Regions from separate parts of the Pantoea sp. X-Soil-YNGN-844 genome, predicted to be linked through region 3. Evidence: predicted binding sites of a transcription regulator. Region 3 holds the regulator's gene; each other region holds the start of a gene.
What was found. The regulator LexA, encoded in region 3, represses DNA repair genes until DNA is damaged. The targets are predictions, from matches to a motif close to TNCTGTATGTACATACAGNA.

Region 1 (5,537 bases), 1.1 Mb from region 3:
GATAACCGGCTGCTTATTGCTGCCTTCACGAATAATATGCAGAGCCAGAGAATGGAAAGTCCGTGCCTGGATGTCACCCGCAGAGAGCCGGGACTGAATACGTGCATTCATCTCTTCAGCCGCCTGGCGGCCAAACGCCAGCAACAGAATTTGATCGGCGCTGGCCAGTCTGCGCTCCATTAACCAGCCTGCACGGGCCACCAGCACAGAGGTTTTACCGCTGCCCGCACCGGCCAGCACCAGCAGAGAATCCTCACCGTTGACCACCGCCTCACACTGCGAATGATTGAGTGGTGTGCTCTCGACGCTGGCGAAGAACGACTGATAGCGGGTCAGCATGGCGGCAGTCCAGTCGCGGTTTCGCTGCCGCAATGCCGACTCACCCTGATCCAGCCAGCGCTGGCAAAATGCCAGATTATCGCGGCAGTCAGGAAAATCGTTTAAGCGGGTGAGCGGCATCGGTAACGCGTCGAACTGTTTGAGAATCTTTGTCTTCAGCGCATGCAGCTCATGACGATTCAGCCAGCGATCCTGCGCGCTAAACGTCTCGATTTCGTCGCGCAGTGACTGGAGTACCTCTCGGCACACCGCACTCATCTCCAGACTCCAGTTCTGCCAGGCCTGCAGCAGATAGTGGTGAAAGCGCTGCGTCTCCTGCCATTCCGTTCCGTGCAGCCGGACCACTTTTTCATCGACCAGCAAAAATTCCAGCTCGCCCCATACCAGCCCGCGCTTGCAGGCAATATCCAGTAACTGGTTAAAGGGGATCAGATACTCATGCTTATCGCCACTGACTTCGACACCCGCTGTAAGCAGACGAACACGGTTATAAGGATGCTGGGCAAGCCGTTTGCCCATTGAGGTTGCTTTCAGTTCCACGCCGACACCAACGTCAGATAACAGGATTAGGGGGAGTTTACCTGTCAGACCCTTGGCGCTCCAGCCTTAAAACAGGCTAAACTTGGCGTCACATCTTGCGGAATGCAAAAGGAAAAGAAGATCATGCGCACCGTTTTAAATATTCTTAATTTTGTCCTGGGCGGCTTTTTCACCACCCTGAGCTGGCTATTTGCCACCTTAATCAGCATCGTGCTGGTTTTTACCCTGCCGCTGACCCGCTCCTGCTGGGAAATTACCAAACTTTCACTGCTGCCATTTGGCAACGAGGCGGTACATGTTGATGTGCTGCGCCCTGAAAGTAAGAGCCACATTATGAATACCGGCGGGACCTTCCTGAATATCTTCTGGCTGATTTTCTTCGGCTGGTGGCTCTGCCTTTCGCATATCTCCGTCGGGATTGTGCAGTGCATCAGTATCATCGGTATTCCGGTGGGGATTGCGAACTTTAAGATCGCCGCCATCGCGCTCTGGCCGGTTGGACGCCGGGTGGTGTCAGTGGAAGAGGCGCGTGCTGCGCGCGAAGCCAATGCCCGTCGCTATTAATACGATGTCAGATGCCGTGCCAGGCTGGCGGAAATATCTGTTTAACAGTACCTGGCGCTATCTGCTGCGGATCCTGTTTGCGCTGAGTGGCTGCGCTGCCATTCCCTGGTGGCTGCATCAGATTGAGTGGACGATCCCCCTGACGCTGGGGGTAGTCGCGGCTGCGCTGGCCGATCTTGATGATCGCCTGGCCGGTCGTCTGAAGAATCTGCTGATTACCCTGCTCTGCTTCTGCTTCGCCTCGGTTTCCGTAGAGCTGCTGTTTCCCTGGCCGTTCGCTTTTATTGTCGGGCTGGCGATTTCGACCTGGGGCTTTATTCTGCTGGGTGCCCTGGGGCAGCGCTACGCCACTATCGCTTTTGGTGCGCTGCTGATTGCGGTCTATACCATGCTCGGCATCGGGCTGTTCAGCCAGTGGTACATGCAGCCGATGCTGCTGCTGGTCGGTGCGCTGTGGTACAACCTGCTGACCCTGCTGGGTCATCTGATGTTCCCGGTCCGGCCGGTCCAGGAACAGCTGGCGGGAAGCTTTTCACAACTGGCGCGCTACCTTGATGCCAAGGCGAATCTGTTCGATCCCGATGCGGGCGAGCAGGATGATGCGGCTTTTATCGATGCAGCGATGGTGAACAGCCAGTTAGTGGCGCAGCTCAATCTGACCAAAACCACGCTGCAGAGCCGTCTGCGCGGCGATCGCGGATCGCGCGGCACCCGTCGCAGTCTGCACTACTATTTTGTAGCGCAGGATATCCATGAACGCGCCAGCTCTTCTCATCTGCAATATCACCTGCTGCGCGGCGACTGGCGCTATAACGAAATTCTGTTTCGCTTTCAGCGCCTGCTGAATATGCAGGCACAGGCCTGTCGCCAGCTGGCTCATTGCATCCTGATGCGTGAAAGATGGGTACATGACAGCCGCTTTGAGCGCGCGTTTGAACGTTTGCAGAAAGCGATTGAACGGCTTGAACAGCATGAGCCTGAGGCCCCGCATACCCGCGCGCTGTTCTGGCTGTTGCGTAACCTGCGCGCCATTGATGCACAGCTTGCTTCCATTGAATCAGAGCAGACGCTGGCCGGGGAAGATCCACAACACAGTGACAATTTGTTGTCGCGCGAAGGGTTAAGTGGCTGGAGTGATATCCGGCTGCGCTTCAGCCGTCATCTCTCTCCCGCGTCGGCGCTGTTCCGGCATGCGGTTCGCATGTCAGTGGTGCTATGTATTGGATACGGCTTCATTCAGATAACCGGACTCGAGCGGGGATACTGGATTTTGCTGACCAGCCTGTTTGTCTGCCAGCCCAACTATAACGCAACGCAGCGACGTCTTGCCTTGCGCATCGGCGGAACGCTGGCGGGGATTGCGATTGGTTTACCCGTTTTATGGCTGGTACCCTCCATTGAAGGGCAGTTAATCCTGATTGTGATTACCGGCGTGCTGTTCTTCGCTTTCAGGCAGGTGCAGTATGCGCAGGCTACGCTGTTTATCACTCTGCTGGTGCTGCTTTGCTTTAACCTGTTGGGTGAAGGGTTTGAAGTCGCCTTGCCCCGTGTCGTGGATACCCTACTCGGTTGTGGTCTGGCCTGGCTGGCTGTCGCCTTTATCTGGCCTGACTGGCGCTTTCGTCAACTGCCAGCGGTGGCAGAGCGAACCCTGAAGGCGAACTGTCGCTATCTGGATGCGATCATGGAGCAATATCACCAGGGTAAAGATAACCGGCTTGCCTATCGTATCGCCCGCCGTGATGCGCATAATGCGGATGCTGAGCTCGCCTCTGTCGTCTCAAACATGAGCAGTGAAAGTCGCACCAGCCAGAAGCTGCGTGAGTCAGCTTTTCAGTTGCTCTGCTCCAATCACTCATTTCTGAGCTACATTTCCGCGCTGGGCGCTCACCGCGATAAAATTACTGCGCCGGACCTGCTCACCTTACTGGATGATACGGTTTGCTATGTCGAAGATGTGCTCCAGACGGACGTGGTGAGCGATGAACATGTTGAAGCGATGCGCCAGCAACTGGCTCAGCGAATCAGCCAGCTGGCTGCAGATGCAGATACGCGTGCGCCGCTGGTGCTCCAGCAACTCGGTCTGCTGGTGGCATTAATGCCCGATGTGGCTCGCCTGCGCCGCACGCTTATTACTGACTAGCTGTCACTGCTTCTGAGGTCCGGGTTTGATAAAAGCGTGCGCTGGAACCATGCATTCAGCTCCGCCCGGGTTGCCTGCGGCAGCGCAGCCGCATGGTGGCCCATAATAGCCCCCTGCAGCGCCAGTAATGTCTGAAACCCCACATGCTGGTTGATCGCTTTTAGCTTCAGCCAGCACTGTTTGGCTCCTATCTGATAGAGATGATTGACGCTCATTACGCCCGCCTCAAAAAGCATCATCTCCATGCGTACGCTGAGATTAGGCAAATCTTTTAGCCGCGGAGAGGCTTGCCTGTCCTGCAACTCCAGCTGCGCCGTCTCTAAAGAGGCAGCAGAGAGAGCCAGCAGATGATCAGAATCGCGCCATAATGCCTCATCAACCCGAAAGTAATTGAGGCTCACCAGTTTTCCCCGTTTGCGAAAAATTAAGGGTTGCAGCGGGCGATCGGTAATGTATTCGCGCAGCGGTTCACTGGCCCGCAGATAGAGTTCGTCTTTATTAATTAAGGCAAAAACCACGCTTTCGACAGCCAGCGCATACCCCCCAAACTGGGTGCGGGACTCTATGGGTCCCAATGGGGCCAGGCGCGCTCTGGAGCGCTCTACGACCGGATTCACCTTTTTCATTGCACCACCTCCATGTCAGAAATATTTCTTAAATTGCCTTGGGTATCAGGCAATTAGAAGATAGAAAAAAGTGTCAGCCGGTTCAATGAATAAATAACGCTTCAACTAATCTTGTCGCGTTTTTGCGAGGCGTTTTCAGAAATTTGGGTTGATCTTTATCCAGGATGACAGTACTGTATATTCATACAGTCAACTGCTGGTGATTAACTTATGCGAACACAACATCCTGATAATACACGCTATGCTCATCATTACGCGTCCTCTTCCGTTCCGGTCTCTCAGGGCGGTGGAATTACCGAGTTACGCTGCAGCGAGCAGCCCGGTATGATGCAGATGCTGCTATTGCCATTATTACAGCAGCTGAGTCAGCAATCACGCTGGCAGTTGTGGTTAACACCGGCACATAAACTGAATCGCACCTGGATGCAGGAGTCGGGATTACCGCTAGATAAAAGTATGCATATCGCCGATTCTGAACGTCTGAATGCGGTGGAAGCGATGGTCAAGGCATTACGTACTGGAAATTACAGTGTCGTTCTGGCATGGATTCCTTATGACCTTGACGAAGATGAGCGCCGTCAACTTGAAAATGCGGCGGCAGAAGGCGAAGCGCTGGGTTTGATTTTGCGGGCAAGCGGGACATCGGAAGCGCCTCTCAGACCGCAAAGTGCCATAAAAATTCAGTCGGATTTGTTTCATTAAGTAAAAATCAGAAGTTTCCCAAGCTATTTTTCTTATCTGTCGTCGCTAAACCACTGATTCTGTTAGTTCGAGCTGTGACAATGGTTTAGCAGGTTTTTAAGGCTTTTTGCCGCGACAATACTACCAGGCTAATTGTTAGAAATTGTGTATAAATCGCTGTTTTTTTACAGAAGCGCCTCACATCATACTTGTAAGTTTCCAATCTCGTTGTAGACTTTATCTCGCCAGGGTGCTCAATAACCTCCGTTTTTTGCGGTAGAGTCATAAGCGAGCGTTTTGACCCGGCGAAGGATTTAAACCAAGAGCAACCTTTTTGCTCATTGCCTATTTGGATGATAACGAGGCGCAAAATGAAAAAGACAGCTATCGCAATTGCAGTGGCACTGGCTGGCTTCGCTACCGTAGCGCAGGCCGCTCCGAAAGATGACACCTGGTACACCGGTGCTAAACTGGGCTGGTCTCAGTATCACGACACTGGTTACTACGGTAACGGTTACGAGAACAACAACGGTCCAACTCATGAAAGCCAGCTGGGCGCAGGTGCGTTCGTTGGTTATCAGGCAAACCCATACCTGGGCTTCGAGCTGGGCTATGACTGGCTGGGCCGCATGCCTAACAAAGGC
Region 2 (5,537 bases), 2.1 Mb from region 3:
CTATCGCATTATGCAGACCGACCTGTAGGGCAAAGTAGTGGTGGATCAACTTGTCGACGCCCTGTAGTTGCACGGCTATGACTCTGGCGAATGTTGTTCGCTGAAAGGCTAACCCGCACCCGGCGGGTTTTTTTATGGCTGCCGATAGCGGCGTAATTCAACCAGTGTTCCAATCAGCTGCAGGCTGTCGCGGCTTGAATGCAGCTCGGGGAAGTTGATATTGACCGGAGCCAGTTCAAACTGCGCAACACCGTTTTCACTGCCACGCTGGCGCCAGGTGCGCAGCAGGGCATTCTGCTGCTGTAATGCCAGTACGCAGTCACCAGGCTGAGGTGCCACACTGGGATCAATGATCACCACATCCCCCCGCAGAATCGCGGGCGTCATCGCTTGTTCTTCTACCCGGATGGCAAAACTCTGCTGCGACAGCGCCATGTCATTGTGCATCAGTAGCTCTTGCCGCACAGAGCTGGCGTCACTCAGCCATTGTGCGACATCACGCTGAGCAATCAGCGGGATCTGATGCAGGCCAGCCCAGGTATTTTCGCTGAAAACAGGACCATCCCCATCTATCAGATAAGCTGGTGCGCAGCCCAGCGCTTCGGCAAGCCGCAGCAGGTTCTCACCGCGCGGCAGCGTCTCTTCTTTTTCCCATTGCGAAATGGCCACATGGGAAACTTTTACCTGTTGCGCCAGTTGCTTCTGCGTTAACTGCAGTGATTTACGTCGGAGTCGGATGCGGTCACCCAGCGTTTCGTTTTTCATCAGCTTGACTTTTTGGTTAAGAGTGACTTAAGTATACTTAACTCTGGCATTTAAGCAATCTTAAATTCAGGGCGGAGGACGTGGCTGTTCAGCACGCAGTGTGTTCCAGAGACCTTACCGGAAAAAGGGGTGTGGCATGGAAAGTAGTCTGATTACCAGTATGGGTGCGTTAGTTCTGGGTGGGGGGGCAGCAGCACTGTTCTGGAAACCGTTATTGGCGGGTATTGCGTCAATCGTAACCAGTAATCGAGCCGGCGGCGAAATTATTACCAGCTACAAAGAGCAGGTGGTGTTGCTGAAAGAGAGCAACCTGATGATACGGGAGGAGAACGATGAGTTACGAGAACGTCATGACAGGAATCTGCGACGTATTGCGACACTCGAAACAGATCTGCGGTTAATCAAGAATGCCGTAGGCATTTTACTGGCAATGACCGAAACCGGTCAGAACGATAAATTTCGTAATGAGATTGATCGGCTGATCTCAACTCTGGAGGATCGCAGCGATGGCAACGATTAACAGCCTTAAGGCACCTATGTCTTACCGGCGCAAAGTTATCCTCGGCTGCATTCTGCTGAGCTGTTCGATGATTTGCATCCTGATGACGATTATTTTTCTCTACGTCAGTAACACGGCAAATAAGCGGGTCGAGGAGATTCGGGCGGATTATCGGGTTATCGCGGCACGACGTGATGACCGGGTGGATTTGCTGACCAGTCAGGTCGCAGCGTTACAGCACAAGCTCGATGTGATTCCGGATCGCGTGGCTGACAAAACGATCACAAAAGTAAAAGAAGTCGTGATTGAGAAGGAGGTGCCATCAGTCAAACCGGCGGAGAAACGTTAACTTCCGATTATTCTTAGTGCGGCTTCGCTATTATCGACTAGTTTTAAATCTCCGGGCGACATTTTGTATCTGAACTGACGCCCGCTGATTGGCCGGTTGATGAACCGCTAAGCCTAATCACTTTTGATAACTGACCAGAAGGAAATTTAGCATGAGCGATTCAACAGAAACCAAAACTAAAAATGACTATCTGCGCGATGTGACTTCGCAGCTGAAAGAGATGCGCCACTACGCGCAGACCAACACCGAAACCCTGTCCAGCCATTGGTTAGCGTTTGATGCCGGTGAGTATAAAGACAAGACGAACGCCGATCGTATTGATGCGTTGCTGAATAAGCAGGGGAAACTGCTGGAGGACCTGGATGCCACCATTCAGGACATTGAGATTGAAATCAATCACAGCGAGCAGGAGAGCTGATTCATCTCCTGCTAACTGATACGGTAGCCGCTAAAGGATTAGTCGGCTACCAGCCACATTTCCGCTTCGTCGAACATCTCTTCAACAATACGCGCAACTGTCGCCTTATCGTTCTTACTTAAATCAGTATCAATCGCGTTACGTTCCATCGGCTTGACCTTGACTTCGATGTCAGGAAAAACCCGATGCACCCGCTTTTCCAACTCCTCACGAATCATCTCGCGAGCACCCGGTAAACCGGCAACGTTGCGCTTGTCATAAATCAACTCAACAAACATGATGGCAATCCATTCAGGGCAAAATCGCTGATATATAATACTGTAAATAAAAACAGTAGCAAGGCGGCGCGCCTGATTTCGCCTAAATTTTTATCTCGCGTAAACCTCAATCTTCGACTAGCAAAATGTGCATGCATCGCGACATAATGCTGGCTTACTTTTCAGGAGGTCCGCGATGCGACAACTGGTAATTGATATTCTGCTAAAGCTGGCAAAGATGGACGTCGATGCAAAAGAGCTGACGGCGCAGCTTGAAGCGCAGTCCCTGCTGGTTGCAGCGCTGCTTGTGCAGGCGAAACAGGACAACTCGCTGACCATTACAGAAACGGTGCAGGATGCCATCATTACCGCTTCGCAATCATCGACCGAGTTTCTGCAGTCGGATGTTGATCTGCTGCTGACGCACATCAATCGTCTGCTGGCGGTTGCAAGCTATGTAGAAGTGAAAGGCAAAGCCACGGAAGAGCGAGAGTAGGGCCATTTATCAATACACCTCCGGAGAGGAAAGCCCGGCAATCTCTCCGGAGGCAGTGAAGGTGCTCTGCCCGTAAGGGCAATCATCGCCTGCGGCATGACGTGAAGGTATCGCGTTTTGCTCTACTGCTTTATCCGATGCTGTACGGCAGGCTGAATGGTGTAATTTACACCTGTTCAGTGCATTGAAATCACAGCTCGTTTTTGATGCAGAACTCTTCCCAGCTCATTCCCAGCGACTCAGCATGAGATTTGAGATAGGTCTCGATAGCCTCAGCCGCTACCGCTTTATCCGGCTCAGCGAGCTGAATAGAAAAAATCATCCCATCCAGATTTTTCTGCCGTAAAAAGGCTGCATAGATGCGTTCGGCATGCCATTCGCGCAGCTGTCGCAGCGACAGATTAGCGGCACGGGCATCGCTCTCCGTTAACTCATCCAGTGCAGACTGAAAGTCGGGATGCGCGGTAAAAAACATTTCACGTGCCTGGGCATAGTAGGCTTCTGGCGTTTTCATATTTATATTCCTGAAAGTCTGATGCAGCGCGTCAGTGTATCGGGTTGTCTTCCGCTTGTCAGGCGTGCCAGAGCCCATTCAGATGGCGAGTTGCCGATCAAAAGGCTGACCGGTCTCCTGGCTCAAGGATAAATTCTGCTGTAAACAGCCGCTCGTGGGTATCTGAACAGCCAGATACCTTGCGCTAGTCGGTGGAAAAATTATAACGTAGCCGCCATTGACGCGATCTTAGGGATTAAACATGAAAAAGTGGATGCTGATTGCCGCGCTGGCACTGAGTGGCTGTGCGCAAATCAACGATTATGAAAATGCGGTACAGACGCCGGCACCGGCTGAGTTGCAGGGGAACTGGCAAACCGTCGGCCCGCAGAGCAGCCTGATCAGCGAACAGGCCATGGCCAGTCTGATTATCAATGCGGATGGCAGCACGCTGGATTGCCGTCAGTGGATGCGTGTGATTGCGAAGCCAGGCAAACTGACCCGTCTGAATGGTGACTATGTCAACGTGACGCGCAGGATTCGCGTGATGCCGCTGGTCGTCGATAACAGCGAACTCAACTATGACGGGCTGACCCTGCGCAAGGTGGCGCGTCCGACAACAGAGTGTCAGCAGGCACTGGAAGAAGTGGCAAAACAGCCGAAAGCCGCGGTGATTCAGAATATTGAACCGCAGCTGCTGCGCACGCCGATTACTGAGCACAACGCGCAGTCGTAACAGCAGCCCATAAAAAAACCGCCCCGGCAGCGCGTACACGTCTGCCGGGGCGGTTTTACGTTTATTCAGTCAGTTATTCTGCTATTACCCAGACACTGACGCTGCCACCGTTACAGGCAAAGAGTGCGGTACCGTGCTCGTCTGCGGTAATGGTCTCTTCACGGTTGCCCAGATGATCGCGCCAGACCTTACCGGCAAAGCCTTCGCCCATCGGCACACTTTTCTCGCCCGCATCGCCGTTCGACATGATCACCACACAGCCAGGCTGCGTTTCAGTACCGCTGCGGCTGAACGCCACGCAGTTGGGATGATCAAAATAGTCGGTCTGCACGCCCCAGCCATACTGCTGACGGGCCCGGATTAATCCTTCGAGTTCAGGAATGACCGGCATCTCAATTTTGTGCGTCTCGCCGTCGCCGCCCTCATCTTCGTAAGTCGCCCCGAACAGGTCAGGATAGAAAATGGTCGGCACGCCCTGCTCACGCAGCAGGATCAGCGCATAGGCCAGCGGTTTGAACCAGGCCTCTACCGGCGCTTCCAGCGACTGCAGCGGCTGGGTGTCATGGTTGGCCACGATCGTCACGGCATGCCAGGGATCAGCGACGACCAGCGAGTTAGCAAAAATCTGGCTCATGTCGTAGGCGCTGCCTGCGGTTGAGGCCTGATGGAAGTTCATGTGCAGTGGCGCATCAAACAGCATGGTTTTGCCTTCCACCTGATGCACATACTCCTGCAGCTTCTCGGTTTCGAACGACCAGTATTCCGCGACGATAAACATCGGTTCTTCAGCGACTTCCTGAATATGATCGATCCACTCTTTATAGAACCAGGCCGGGATATGTTTTACCGCATCCAGACGGAAGCCGGTGCAGGGCACCTGTTCCATCACCCAGCGCGCCCAGTACTTCAGCTCTTCCCTGACCGCATTGTTGCGGAAATCGATGTTGGCACCCATCAGATAGTCGAAGTTGCCCAGTTCGTTATCGACCTGATCGTTCCAGCCTTCGGCGGTGTAATCGTTGATGATTTTGAATACGCCGTTTTCGTCCGGGTTTTCGATGTGATCTACGCCGCTAAAGCATTTGTGGTCCCAGACAAATTTCGAATACTCACCGGCGCGTGCCGGAAAGGTGAATTTCGTCCAGGCTTCACATTCGACGACCTCGTCATAAATTTCATCGCGGTTGTCCGGGTTGACGCGGTTTACGCTGATCGCCTCTTTCTCGTCAGCACCCATTTTGTGGTTCAGCACCACATCCAGCAGCACCCCAACGTTGTGGCTGCGCAGAGCTTCTGTCGCCGCCAGTAATTGCGTTTTGTCGCCATATTTCGTGGCAACGCCGCCTTTCTGATCAAATTCCCCGAGATCGAACAGATCGTAGCTGTCGTAACCGACAGAAAAGCCACCCGAATCCCCTTTATAACTTGGCGGCAGCCACGCCATGGTGATACCAATTTCGCTGAGCCAGGCCGCGCGATCGGCAACTTCCGGCCACAGTTTGCTGCCATCCGGGTAATACCAAT
Region 3 (5,537 bases):
CCAGCGTCCGGCTCTCTTTCTCCAGCGTGCCACGGTTAATCGTCGGCTTGGCGCTGAGAATAGAGAAGGTAATGGCATAACGCTGCAGCGTTTCGCGCACACCGGCAGCCAGCAGTTGCAGCGTGCGGTAGCGTGCCGCAGTAAAGCGCAACTCACCGGCTTCGAAGGTAATCAGGCCCTGACGCGCCAGCTCCTGACTGATATCGGTCAGCAGTTGCGGCAGCTCATCGGTCTGCCAGCGCAGGAACAGTTCGCTCTTCAGCATCGGGTAGATCAGGCTCACCTGACGCAGCAGTTCGGCTTCAGTCAGCGTCTGATGCTGCTGAACTATGGCGGCAATCAGCGACGGCATCACCAGCATGTGATGAATATTGTTGCGATAGTAGGTCATCAGCACCGCCTGCTCACGCGGCAGAATGATGATGTCGCCAATACTGTCCTTTTCACTCTCAAACTTATTCATACCCATGGCGTGATCCAGCAGCGCTTCCGCTGAAAGATCGGGTACGGTCGCGTTAGGTGAATAAGGCACATTGCGCAGCAACTGGGTATAGCACTCCAGCTGTTCAATCAGCTGTTCACGGGTGAGTGAGCGCTGACGTGACGCCAGCAAAGCGGTAACACAGAGGTTCATGGCATTGGCCGCGCCCGCTTCATTGATACGCACCATCAGACTGGCCGCGATATCATTGACCGTCGGTGTTAACCAGCTCGGACGCTGCGGCTCAATCGGATCGATGGCATCGCGCCATTCCGGCACCTGCTTATTGAGATAGTTGACCAGCGGCAGCGGCTCGCCAAAGTTAACATAACCCTGACCGAGATTGCGCAGCTTGCGCAAGCCACGCACCATCTGCATGAAGCCCTCTTTCTCTTTCGCCGCGCCGCGCAGTTCTTTGGCGTAAGTACCCACTTCCATCACGTGCTCATAGCCGATGTAGATCGGCACCAGCGTGATCGGGCGGTTACCGCCGCGCAGCATCGCCTGCAATGTCATGGCTAAGGTGCCGGTTTTCGGGTCCAGCAGGCGGCCGGTACGAGAACGACCACCCTCGACAAAGTACTCAACCGAATAGCCGCGGGTAAACAGCTCGCCGAGATATTCACGGAACACCGTGGCGTAGAGCTTGTTGCCTTTAAAAGTACGACGAATAAAGAATGCGCCCAGACGACGGAAAATCGGGCCGGCTGGCCAGAAGTTGAGGTTGATACCGGCAGCAATGTGTGGCGGGACCAGGCCCTGATGATAGAGCACGTAGGAGAGCAGCAGATAATCCATGTGGCTGCGATGGCACGGCACATAGACAATCTCGTGGCCATCCTGCGCCAGCTGGCGCACTTTTTCGCCGCCATTGACGTTGATGCCCTGATAGAGACGACTCCAGAGCCAGCCCATCACGCGGTCGGTAACGCGAATCGCTTCATAAGAGAAGTTGGCGGCAATTTCTTCCATCATCTCGACAGCATTCTGCTGCGCTTTCTCATGGGAGATTTTTTTGCTGCGTGCTTCATCTTCGACGGCTTTTTCAATCGCTTTGGATTGCAGCAGACGGTTAAACAGATCCTGACGCGCCGGTAACCGCGGGCCAATCGCCGCCAGCCGCTGACGGGCAAAATGGATGCGCGCCACGCGAGCCAGTTTCTGGGCAATCGACTTATCCGTACCGTGTTCCGTGGCCATGCGGCGCAGCGAAACGGTCGGCGAGAAGCGAACAAAACTGTCGCGTCCGTGCCAGATCACCGCAAAGAATTTCTGTACGCCGTTCAGCACCCGCAGGTGTGGCGTGGCTTCGCCCTGAACTTCACGTCCTGGTGCGCGACCAAACATCACCGTTACCGGCAGCATCTGGATATCCAGCGTAGGATTATTGCGATGCAGATCGAGGTAATCGTGAAAGATTTTCACCGATTCCACGCTGGGCACAAAATAGGGGAAGACGCGCGGGCCATCGTGGATAAATACGTGGCGCGGCAGCAGTGAACCATCAATCTCCAGCGGAGAGAGCGGGTCAGGCAGATGATGCCGCAGACACTGCGCGCGTAAAGTCAGTAAGTCGGCCTTCGAATCGTAAGGCAAAACATACATAATAGGTCGGGTCGGATCCAGACCATGTTCAGACACGGGATCGGCCGGAATGGCCTTACTTTTTACCAAAAACGACAGTGGTAAATTAAGCAATTTGTAATAGAGTTTACGCCAACCTGACATAGACAACATGAAGCCTCTTGTTAGCAAAGCGCCGCAAGCATACCAGAAAGTGCAGCGAAGATCTGTGGTGGTGCCAATTGCACGCAGCCCAGACATTGACGTCAATCCGATAAAAGGGTTCCCACATCATGGCAAATAATGCCACCGGACTTATCAGAATAGTTAAAGCCGCAGGTTACTCCTGGCAGGGACTGCGTGCCGCCTGGCAACATGAAGCGGCGTTTCGTCAGGAAGCCCTGGCTGCGCTGGTCGCCATTATTATCGCCTGCTGGCTGGATGTCGATGTGGTCTCACGCATCCTGATGATCGGGGCAGTGGTGCTGGTCGTCATTGTTGAAATCCTTAATAGCGCCATTGAAGCGGTCGTTGACCGCATCGGTCAGGAGCATCATCCGCTGGCGGGCCGGGCCAAAGATATGGGCTCTGCGGCGGTACTGATCAGCATCTTACTGGCACTGTTTGTCTGGATCGCGCTGCTCTGGACACATTTGCGATAAGCGTTCCATATCGCGCCGGAAGCCGCGTTTTGCCTGACAATCGGTTTCCATTTCGCCAATACCTGTATATACTCACAGCGACTGTATAAACAACCAGGGGGCGGGATGAAAGCATTAACCAGCAGGCAGCAGCAGGTCTATGACCTGATTCGCGACCATATTTCTTCAACAGGCATGCCGCCTACGCGCGCAGAGATTGCTGCACAACTGGGCTTCCGCTCACCGAATGCGGCAGAAGAGCACCTGAAAGCGCTGGCGCGTAAAGGTGTCATTGAGATCGTTTCGGGTGCATCGCGCGGCATTCGTCTGTTAATGGAAGAAGAAGCCTCAGAAGGCATACCGTTGATTGGCCGGGTTGCTGCCGGTGAGCCGATCATGGCGCAGGAACATATCGAAACCCACTACAAGGTCGATCCGGGCCTGTTTAAGCCGTCTGCCGACTTCCTGCTGCGCGTCAGCGGAATGTCGATGAAAGATATCGGGATTATGGATGGCGACCTGCTCGCGGTACATAAAACCCAGGATGTGCGCAACGGCCAGGTTGTCGTTGCCCGCATCGATGATGAAGTCACCGTTAAGCGCTGGAAAAAGCAGGGTGCTATCGTGCATCTGCTGCCTGAAAACAGTGATTTTGACCCGATTGTTGTCGATACCCGTGCACAGTCCCTGACCATTGAAGGTTTGGCGGTTGGCGTGGTGCGCAACGGCGAGTGGCTCTGATTTTAGGCCTGCGTGCATTCGCCTTTTCTGATGCTATTCTGTCTGCCCTAATTTTGTCGCTGACTGTTTTGCGCAGCGACACCGAGCACGGAACGGCGAATGCGCTTTATCACGGCAACCGATAAAAATCTCTGGCGGCTTGCGCTGCCGATGATCCTTTCAAATATCACCGTTCCCTTACTGGGAGTGGTCGATACTGCAGTTATTGGTCATCTCGACAGCCCTGTCTATCTTGGCGGGGTTGCGGTCGGGACCACGGTGACCAGCTTCCTCTTTATGCTGCTGCTTTTCCTTAGAATGAGTACGACTGGCCTTACGGCGCAGGCGTTTGGTGCGGACGATAAAACCGCGCTGGCACGCGCACTGACGCAGCCGCTGATCATTGCGCTGCTGGCAGGTGTACTGTTCATCGCTTTACGTTATCCGATTATTCAGCTGGCGACCCATCTGGTTGGCGGTAATCCCGCGGTACTGGAACAGGCGGCGCTGTTTATTCAGATTCGCTGGCTCAGTGCGCCTGCTACGCTGGCAAATCTGGTCATTCTGGGCTGGCTGCTGGGCGTGCAGTATGCGCGCGCGCCGGTGATCCTGCTGGTGGTGGGCAATGTGGTTAATATCGTACTCGATCTCTGGCTGGTCATAGGCCTGCACTGGGGTGTCGCGGGTGCGGCAACCGCCACGGCGCTGGCGGAGTACATTACGCTGGGTGTCGGCAGCATCATGGTCTGGCGGGTCCTGAAGCTGCGTGGTATTCCCCTGAGCCTGCTGAAGCAGAGCTGGCGCGGTGACAGCGGCCGGCTGCTGCGGCTGAACCGGGATATCATGCTGCGCTCACTGATGCTGCAACTCTGTTTCGCCTCGCTGACCGTGCTGGGCGCGCGGCTGGGCCCGGATGTGGTGGCAGTTAACGCGGTATTGCTGATGTTCATCACGTTCACGGCCTATGCGCTGGATGGCTTCGCCTACGCGGTTGAAGCGTTTGCCGGCGAGGCGCATGGTGCAAAAGATGGCGGCAAACTGCGGCGCGTCTGGCACTCTGCCTGTCGGCAGGCGGTGGTGGTGGCGCTGTTCTTCTCGCTGATCTATGCCATTGCTGGCCCGCAGATTGTTACCCTGTTGACCTCCCTTCCTTCGCTGCAACAAAGTGCTGACCGCTATCTGGTCTGGCAGATCGTTATGCCGCTGATCGGTGTCTGGTGTTATCTGCTGGATGGGATGTTTATCGGCGCGACGCGCGGACGTGAGATGCGTAACAGCATGGTGGTAGCAGCAGCAGGCTACTTTCTGACGCTGCTGAGCGTACCGGCGCTGGGCAATCACGGACTGTGGCTGGCGGTAACGGTTTTCCTGGCGCTGCGCGGTCTGTCACTGTGGCTCATCTGGCGCAGGCACTGGCGTCAGAACAGCTGGTTTGATGCCTGACGCTGTACAGGCTGATACAGATTATTCCGTATTATTCCGGGTTTGTGAATCTGGCTACTACAATTAACTTTATCCGGCGCAGTTAACCAGCGCTTTATATCGTTATTTTGTTAAGTAACAAGATAATCATTAAACCCCGAGGATTGGAGGTCTGCCATGAATAAAGATGAAGCGAGCGGCAACTGGAAGCAGTTTAAAGGCAAAATGAAAGAGAAATGGGGCAAGCTGACCGACGATGACATGCAGGTTATCGAAGGCAAACGCGATCAGCTGGTCGGCAAAATCCAGGAACGTTATGGCTATGCGAAAGATGAAGCAGAGCGTGAAGTGACGGACTGGGAAGGCCAGAATAAAGACCACCGCTGGTAATGCAGCGCTGATCAGTTAACACGTTCCGGTGCACCCGCACCGGAACCACACAAAGATGCGCCAGTTACCCGCGTTTTCCCCGCTTTTTACCCTCATCCTGATGATCGTGTTCGCAGCTTTCATGGTGCGTACAGGCTTCTACTGCAGCACAATTTTCACACAGGCCATGCGCTTCAATCACACTGTGGCGTAAAGCGAACTGCGCTTCACCCGCCAGCGTCGCGATAATCTTCTCCACGCCCTGCGCCTGTTTCTCCGTTACCGCTGCACAGCGGTCGCAGACCAGCATCACTGAGGTATGCGCCGGTGCCTCAAAGTGG
Region 4 (5,537 bases), 1.5 Mb from region 3:
AACAGTAGCAGGCTGGAGGCGACAAAGGCCAGCGTCAGCCCGCCTTTCAGCACCCGATACTCGCCCCAAAGCGGACAGAGACGGGCGCTGGTCTGCGAGGCAATGATCAGACCAAATCCGTTGGCCGCAAAGCAGAAGCTGAAGGCCTGAGGCGACAGGCCATAAATCTGCTGCAGCACGAACGGTGAGGCACCGATATAGGCGAACATCCCGGACATCATAAAGCCCTGCGTCAGGCAGAAGCCCATAAAGGGGCGATGGGTTATCACCTGACCCAGCGCGGCGTAAGCGGAGAAAATCGATCCTTTACTGCGCCGTTCTTCTGGCAGCGTTTCATGCAGCTTCCAGCGAGCCAGCAGGATCAGCAGAATGGCAATGCCGCCCAGCACCATAAAGATGCCGCGCCAGTTGACTATCGTCATCAGCACACCGCCCAGTACTGGTGCACCAATCGGCGCCAGACCGTTGACCAGCATCAGCAGCGCGAAGAAGCGCGTCAGCTCATGACCGCTATACAGGTCACGCGCAATCGCCCGTGACAGCACGGCGCCGCCCGCACCTGCTAACCCTTCAAACAGTCGTGCCAGCAGCAGCTGGTTAATATCCTGCGCCAGCGCACAGCCCATCGAGGCGATAAACAGTAGCACCAGTGACAGGGTCAGCGGGCGCAGGCGACCAAACTTATCGCTCATCGGGCCAAACAGCAGCTGGCCAACGCCCAGACCCAGCAGACCGGCGGTCAGACTCAGCTGCGCGGTTGCGGTTTCAGTGTGAAGATCCTGCGCCATTTGTGGCAGTGCAGGCAGATAGAGGTCAATGCAGAGCGGACCCAGTGCGGCCAGCAGGCCGAGCGTAATGGCGTAAACCAGGCGGTTAGAATGTACAGGGGTCATTTATCCTCGGAGTCGTCAGCGGTGGGGTGAAAAGAAAGCGGGCAAGGCAGTAAATTTCAGAGACCCGTAACGCCGCTATCACACTGATCAACGCCCTCGCTGATGATGGCCGATGAGTCTGACAACGAATCGTTACGGGGTGTCTGTTTTGCGAGGAAGTATACGTCTGCGTTGACAGCAAAACAGCTTTCTTTACGATATCCTGACATTTGCCATGCCACGAATTATTGCTCATTAACTTGATAAATCAGCATTTATGTTCCAGGCTTGTTTCCACATGGACAATCAATGAGGAACAACAAGATGAATAAAGTGATGGGATGTATCGCTGCGGCGCTGACGCTGGCTGCACTTTCTGGTTGTACGACTTACGATCGTGCTGAAAGCTACGTGACTAAGCCAGTCGTTAAGGATGTTAAAAAAGGTATGACCCGCGATCAGGTTCGTCAGATCGCCGGTACGCCGTCTACTGAAATCACCATGGTTCACGCGCGCGGCACCTGCCAGACTTACGTACTGGGTCAGCGCGACGGTAAAGCACAGACTTACTTCGTGAGCTATAACGACACTGGCCGTGTGATGAACTACGGCTTCCAGAGCTGTGCGGAATATGACACCGATCCGCAGGTTCAGCAGTAATACGTAGCACCCCTGAATAGCAAACGGCCCGTCGTCATGACGGGCCGTTTTTCGTTGCGGCGCGGACTACAATCCCGCCGGACGCGGCACCTCAACATAATCGCCGTCTATCTGCCGCTGGTAGTAGTGGCCGTCCTGCACATAGAAACGTTTACCATTAAAGTCGAGTACCCGCATTTCACTGCTGACCCGCGACTCTGCTGGCGGCTCGACCACCACATACTCTTCGCCATGACGCTGATAATAACTGCCGTTCAGCAGGTAGTAGGTCAGTCCGCCAATCAGCACCGCGGTAGCGGCTTCAGGTAAAAAACGCACCGGGCCAGGACCGCCCCAGTGGGGGCCGGGTCCGCCATGTCGACCCCATCCACCCGGGCCCCAGTCGCCAGGGTGGGCGAAAGCCAGCGCGGGCGTCAACAGCGCCAGCGTCAGAAGCGAGGCAATAATTTTTTTCATCGGATGTCCTCCTCATAAGACTGGATGCAGAATTCGCTTTTTACCGGGTAAAGACAAGCACTAAAGCGGCGATTTTTCGCCTGTTTACCATGCTTAACGCTTTCTTAACGGCGTCGCCATCAATGGAGAGGATTATGGAGAGGAAGGGCGGAAATAACCTGGCGCGGGCGCGCCAGGTTTACAGCAGATTAACGGTGCGCCAGCTCGGCGTTGTCGTCACTTTCCAGTACGCGCTTATCGGTCAGACCTAACCAGCGGCTGGTCAGAGAACCGGCGGTCATCGAACCATTGACGTTCAGTGCCGTACGACCCATATCAATCAGCGGCTCAATAGAGATCAGCAGCGCCACCAGGGTGACAGGCAGGCCCATCGCAGGCAGAACAATCAGGGCGGCAAAGGTGGCACCGCCACCGACACCCGCCACACCTGCAGAGCTCAGCGTGACGATCCCGACCAGGGTTGCAATCCACAGCGGGTCAAACGGGTTGATCCCGACGGTTGGCGCAACCATCACGGCCAGCATGGTCGGATAGAGACCGGCACAGCCGTTCTGGCCGATAGTGGCACCAAAGGATGCCGCGAAGCTGGCAATCGACTCCGGCACGCCAAGACGACGGGTCTGCGTCTCTACGCTCAGCGGAATGCTCGCTGCGCTGGAACGGCTGGTGAAGGCGAAGGTGATAACCGGCCACACTTTACGGAAGAAGCGCAGCGGGTTGATGCCATTCACCGACAGCAGCAGGGCATGGACACCGAACATGATGGCCAGACCGAGATAAGAGGCGACCACAAAGCTGCCCAGCTTGATGATGTCCTGCAGGTTTGAACCGGCAACCACTTTGGTCATCAGCGCCAGCACACCATAGGGCGTCAGTTTCATCACTAAACGCACCAGCTTCATAACCCACGACTGCAGCGTGTCGATTGCGACCAGCACGCGCTGACCTTTCACTTCATCATCTTTCAGCAACTGCAGGGCAGCCACACCCAGGAAGGCGGCAAAGATGACGACGCTGATAATCGAGGTTGGATTAGCGCCGGTCAGATCGGCAAACGGGTTTTTCGGGATAAAGGAGAGCATCAGCTGTGGCACGCTCAGGTCAGAGACCTTGCCAACATAGTTGCTCTGGATCGCACTCAGCCGCGCGGTTTCCTGCACACCCTGAACCAGACCTTCCGCGCTCAGACCAAACAGGCCGGTCACGAAGACGCCGACCAGCGCGGAAATCGCGGTGGTAAACAGCAGTACGCCAATGGTCAGTACGCTGATTTTCCCCAGCGACGAGGCATTATGCAGACGGGCAACTGCGCTCAGAATAGAAACGAACACCAGCGGCATTACCACCATCTGCAGCAACTGGACATAGCCATTACCGACGATGTTAAACCAGCTGATAGACTCTTTTACCACTGCGCTGTTTTCGCCGTAGATCAACTGCAAAACCAGGCCGAACAGCACGCCGATCACCAGACCGGTCAGCACTTTTTTCGACAGGCTCCAGTTCTGACGGCTGAAGCGGGAGAGTAATACCAGCAGCACCACAAAGGCCACGATATTAAGCGTAAGAGGAAGGTCCATGCTGAAACTCCAGAGTAATGCGGCTTTCCCACCCGGGAAAGCCGCATAATGTTAATCACGAATTAAGACAGCAAGAATGGTAACAGCAGGCGGAGAGGGTGCCTTATATCCAAATGGCATGGTTTATAACTTAATGACGTTTTGTGCGGCTTTATTGCGCAGTATGACTGGAAATTAACCGCCCGACGCCATTTTGTAGCGTATCAAACAGCTGAGTCGGCCAGCCGTTTGCACCAAAAGATGGCATGCCGACCGGGAACCACAGCGCATAGCCTACCAGTCCCAGACATAACGCCCGCTCAAGCTGATTTCCTTTCTGACTGCGCAGAATCGGCAGACGGAAGCGCCAGCGGCAGGGCCACAGCAGCGGAACCCCGGCGGGCGTCAGCATATCGGCCACAATATGGCTGAGGTAGCCCAGCGTCAGACCCTGCAGTACGTCTGCCGGTATCGGCGACGACTGGGGCAGGTTTATCTGAAAAAGCCATAAACCGGCCGCCACTGCCAGCAGACTATGAGTAAAGCCCCGATGGCCGAACGCGCGCGCAATAGGATGAGAAAGCCAGCGTAGTCGCTGTCCCAGCAGAGATTTGGGGTGATCGATATCGGGCAGGAGGCATGTCAGCAGGGCTGAAGGAACGAGATGCCACCAGTCGGCCTGCGCCAGTACGGGTGTCAGCTCAGCACGTTTGGCAAAAATAGCGCTGGCAATGGCAAAAATGATGTGGCCTTCGCCCGTCATGATAGAACCTGGTTGCAAAGAAAGCTGTCGATGCATCCAGTATAGGGATTTATCCAGTAAATGAGAACATGTGACGCTGTAACGAAGCATGAATATTTTTAACAAGGCGGACAGCGATGAAACACTGTCCGCCCGTTCTGCCAGAAAGATTAACGGGCCAGCCAGCCGCCATCTACCGCCAGAGTATAGCCATTAACGTAATCAGACGCGGAAGAGGCCAGGAAAACTACCGGGCCCATCATGTCATCAGGTACGCCCCAGCGTCCTGCCGGGATACGCGCCAGGATCTCATCGCTTCGGGCCTGGTCTTTACGCAGCTGTTCAGTGTTATCGGTAGCCATATAGCCTGGGGCAATCGCATTAACATTAACGCCATGCTTCGCCCACTCGTTCGCCATCAGACGCGTTAAACCCATGACTGCGCTTTTTGACGCTGTATAGGAAGGCACCCGGATGCCGCCCTGGAACGACAGCATAGAGGCGATATTGATAATCTTACCGCCGTTACCCTGAGCAATAAACTGCCGAGCTACCTGCTGTGACAGGAAAAAGACCGTTTTACTGTTGATGTTCATCACATCATCCCAGTCCTGCTCGCTGAAGTTCAGTGCATCTTCACGACGGATAATCCCGGCGTTGTTGACAAGAATATCAATTCTGCCCGCGGCTGCGACCGCCTGCTCAACAACCTGCGACGCAACATCAGATTTCATCAGGTCAGCCGATATCGACCAGAAACGGCGGCCAAGTGCTTCAACTTTACGCTGCGTGTCGTCAGGTTCGAAACGGTTAACGCCGACAATATCGCAGCCAGCCTGAGCCAGCCCCAGAGCCATACCCTGACCCAGACCGGTATTACAACCGGTCACCATTGCCACTTTGCCTTTTAAATCAAACGTATTCAATACCATTTATGCTTCTCCTCTGCTTAACGCAGTTCGCTGATTTTGACGTGGTCCATGTCATCAAAGACCTGATTCTCACCCACCATGCCCCAGATAAAGGTGTAACGCTGGGTGCCGACGCCGGCATGAATTGACCAACTGGGTGAGATGACCGCCTGCTCGTTATGTACCAGCAGATGGCGGGTTTGCTGGGGTTCTCCCATCATGTGGAAGAGCGCGCTCTCTTCGCTCATATCGAAGTAGAAATAGACTTCCATGCGCCGTTCATGGGTGTGACAGGGCATGGTGTTCCACAGGCTGCCTTCATCCAGTCGGGTTAAGC

Region 1: the regulator LexA is predicted to act here: its motif matches at 4,384-4,403, upstream of sulA (SOS-induced cell division inhibitor SulA).
Region 2: the regulator LexA is predicted to act here: its motif matches at 2,348-2,367, upstream of AC6I8C_RS11380 (DinI-like family protein).
Region 4: the regulator LexA is predicted to act here: its motif matches at 4,333-4,352, upstream of AC6I8C_RS08240 (metal-dependent hydrolase).

The regions. Positions count from the first base shown of each region.
Region 1 covers NZ_AP036007.1:1,424,184-1,429,720, reverse strand. Annotated here, with positions in the region: gene helD (DNA helicase IV) at 1-879, opposite strand, end outside; gene AC6I8C_RS06470 (YccF domain-containing protein) at 1,003-1,443, shown strand; gene yccS (YccS family putative transporter) at 1,427-3,586, shown strand; gene AC6I8C_RS06460 (TfoX/Sxy family DNA transformation protein) at 3,583-4,212, opposite strand; gene sulA (SOS-induced cell division inhibitor SulA) at 4,423-4,914, shown strand; gene ompA (porin OmpA) at 5,265-5,537, shown strand, end outside.
Region 2 covers NZ_AP036007.1:2,423,104-2,428,640, reverse strand. Annotated here, with positions in the region: gene AC6I8C_RS11405 (hypothetical protein) at 1-28, shown strand, start outside; gene AC6I8C_RS11400 (helix-turn-helix domain-containing protein) at 133-765, opposite strand; gene AC6I8C_RS11395 (hypothetical protein) at 902-1,285, shown strand; gene AC6I8C_RS11390 (hypothetical protein) at 1,272-1,613, shown strand; gene AC6I8C_RS11385 (hypothetical protein) at 1,765-2,031, shown strand; gene AC6I8C_RS11380 (DinI-like family protein) at 2,070-2,309, opposite strand; gene iraP (anti-adapter protein IraP) at 2,485-2,784, shown strand; gene AC6I8C_RS11370 (DUF6388 family protein) at 2,975-3,298, opposite strand; gene yedD (lipoprotein YedD) at 3,540-4,013, shown strand; gene amyA (alpha-amylase) at 4,087-5,537, opposite strand, start outside.
Region 3 covers NZ_AP036007.1:317,402-322,938, forward strand. Annotated here, with positions in the region: gene plsB (glycerol-3-phosphate 1-O-acyltransferase PlsB) at 1-2,209, opposite strand, end outside; gene AC6I8C_RS01360 (diacylglycerol kinase) at 2,338-2,706, shown strand; gene lexA (transcriptional repressor LexA) at 2,812-3,426, shown strand; gene dinF (MATE family efflux transporter DinF) at 3,526-4,848, shown strand; gene AC6I8C_RS01375 (CsbD family protein) at 5,005-5,217, shown strand; gene zur (zinc uptake transcriptional repressor Zur) at 5,282-5,537, opposite strand, start outside.
Region 4 covers NZ_AP036007.1:1,775,251-1,780,787, forward strand. Annotated here, with positions in the region: gene AC6I8C_RS08220 (multidrug effflux MFS transporter) at 1-893, opposite strand, end outside; gene osmE (osmotically-inducible lipoprotein OsmE) at 1,197-1,532, shown strand; gene AC6I8C_RS08230 (DUF6515 family protein) at 1,599-1,988, opposite strand; gene AC6I8C_RS08235 (L-cystine transporter) at 2,177-3,568, opposite strand; gene AC6I8C_RS08240 (metal-dependent hydrolase) at 3,720-4,310, opposite strand; gene kduD (2-dehydro-3-deoxy-D-gluconate 5-dehydrogenase KduD) at 4,460-5,221, opposite strand; gene kduI (5-dehydro-4-deoxy-D-glucuronate isomerase) at 5,239-5,537, opposite strand, start outside.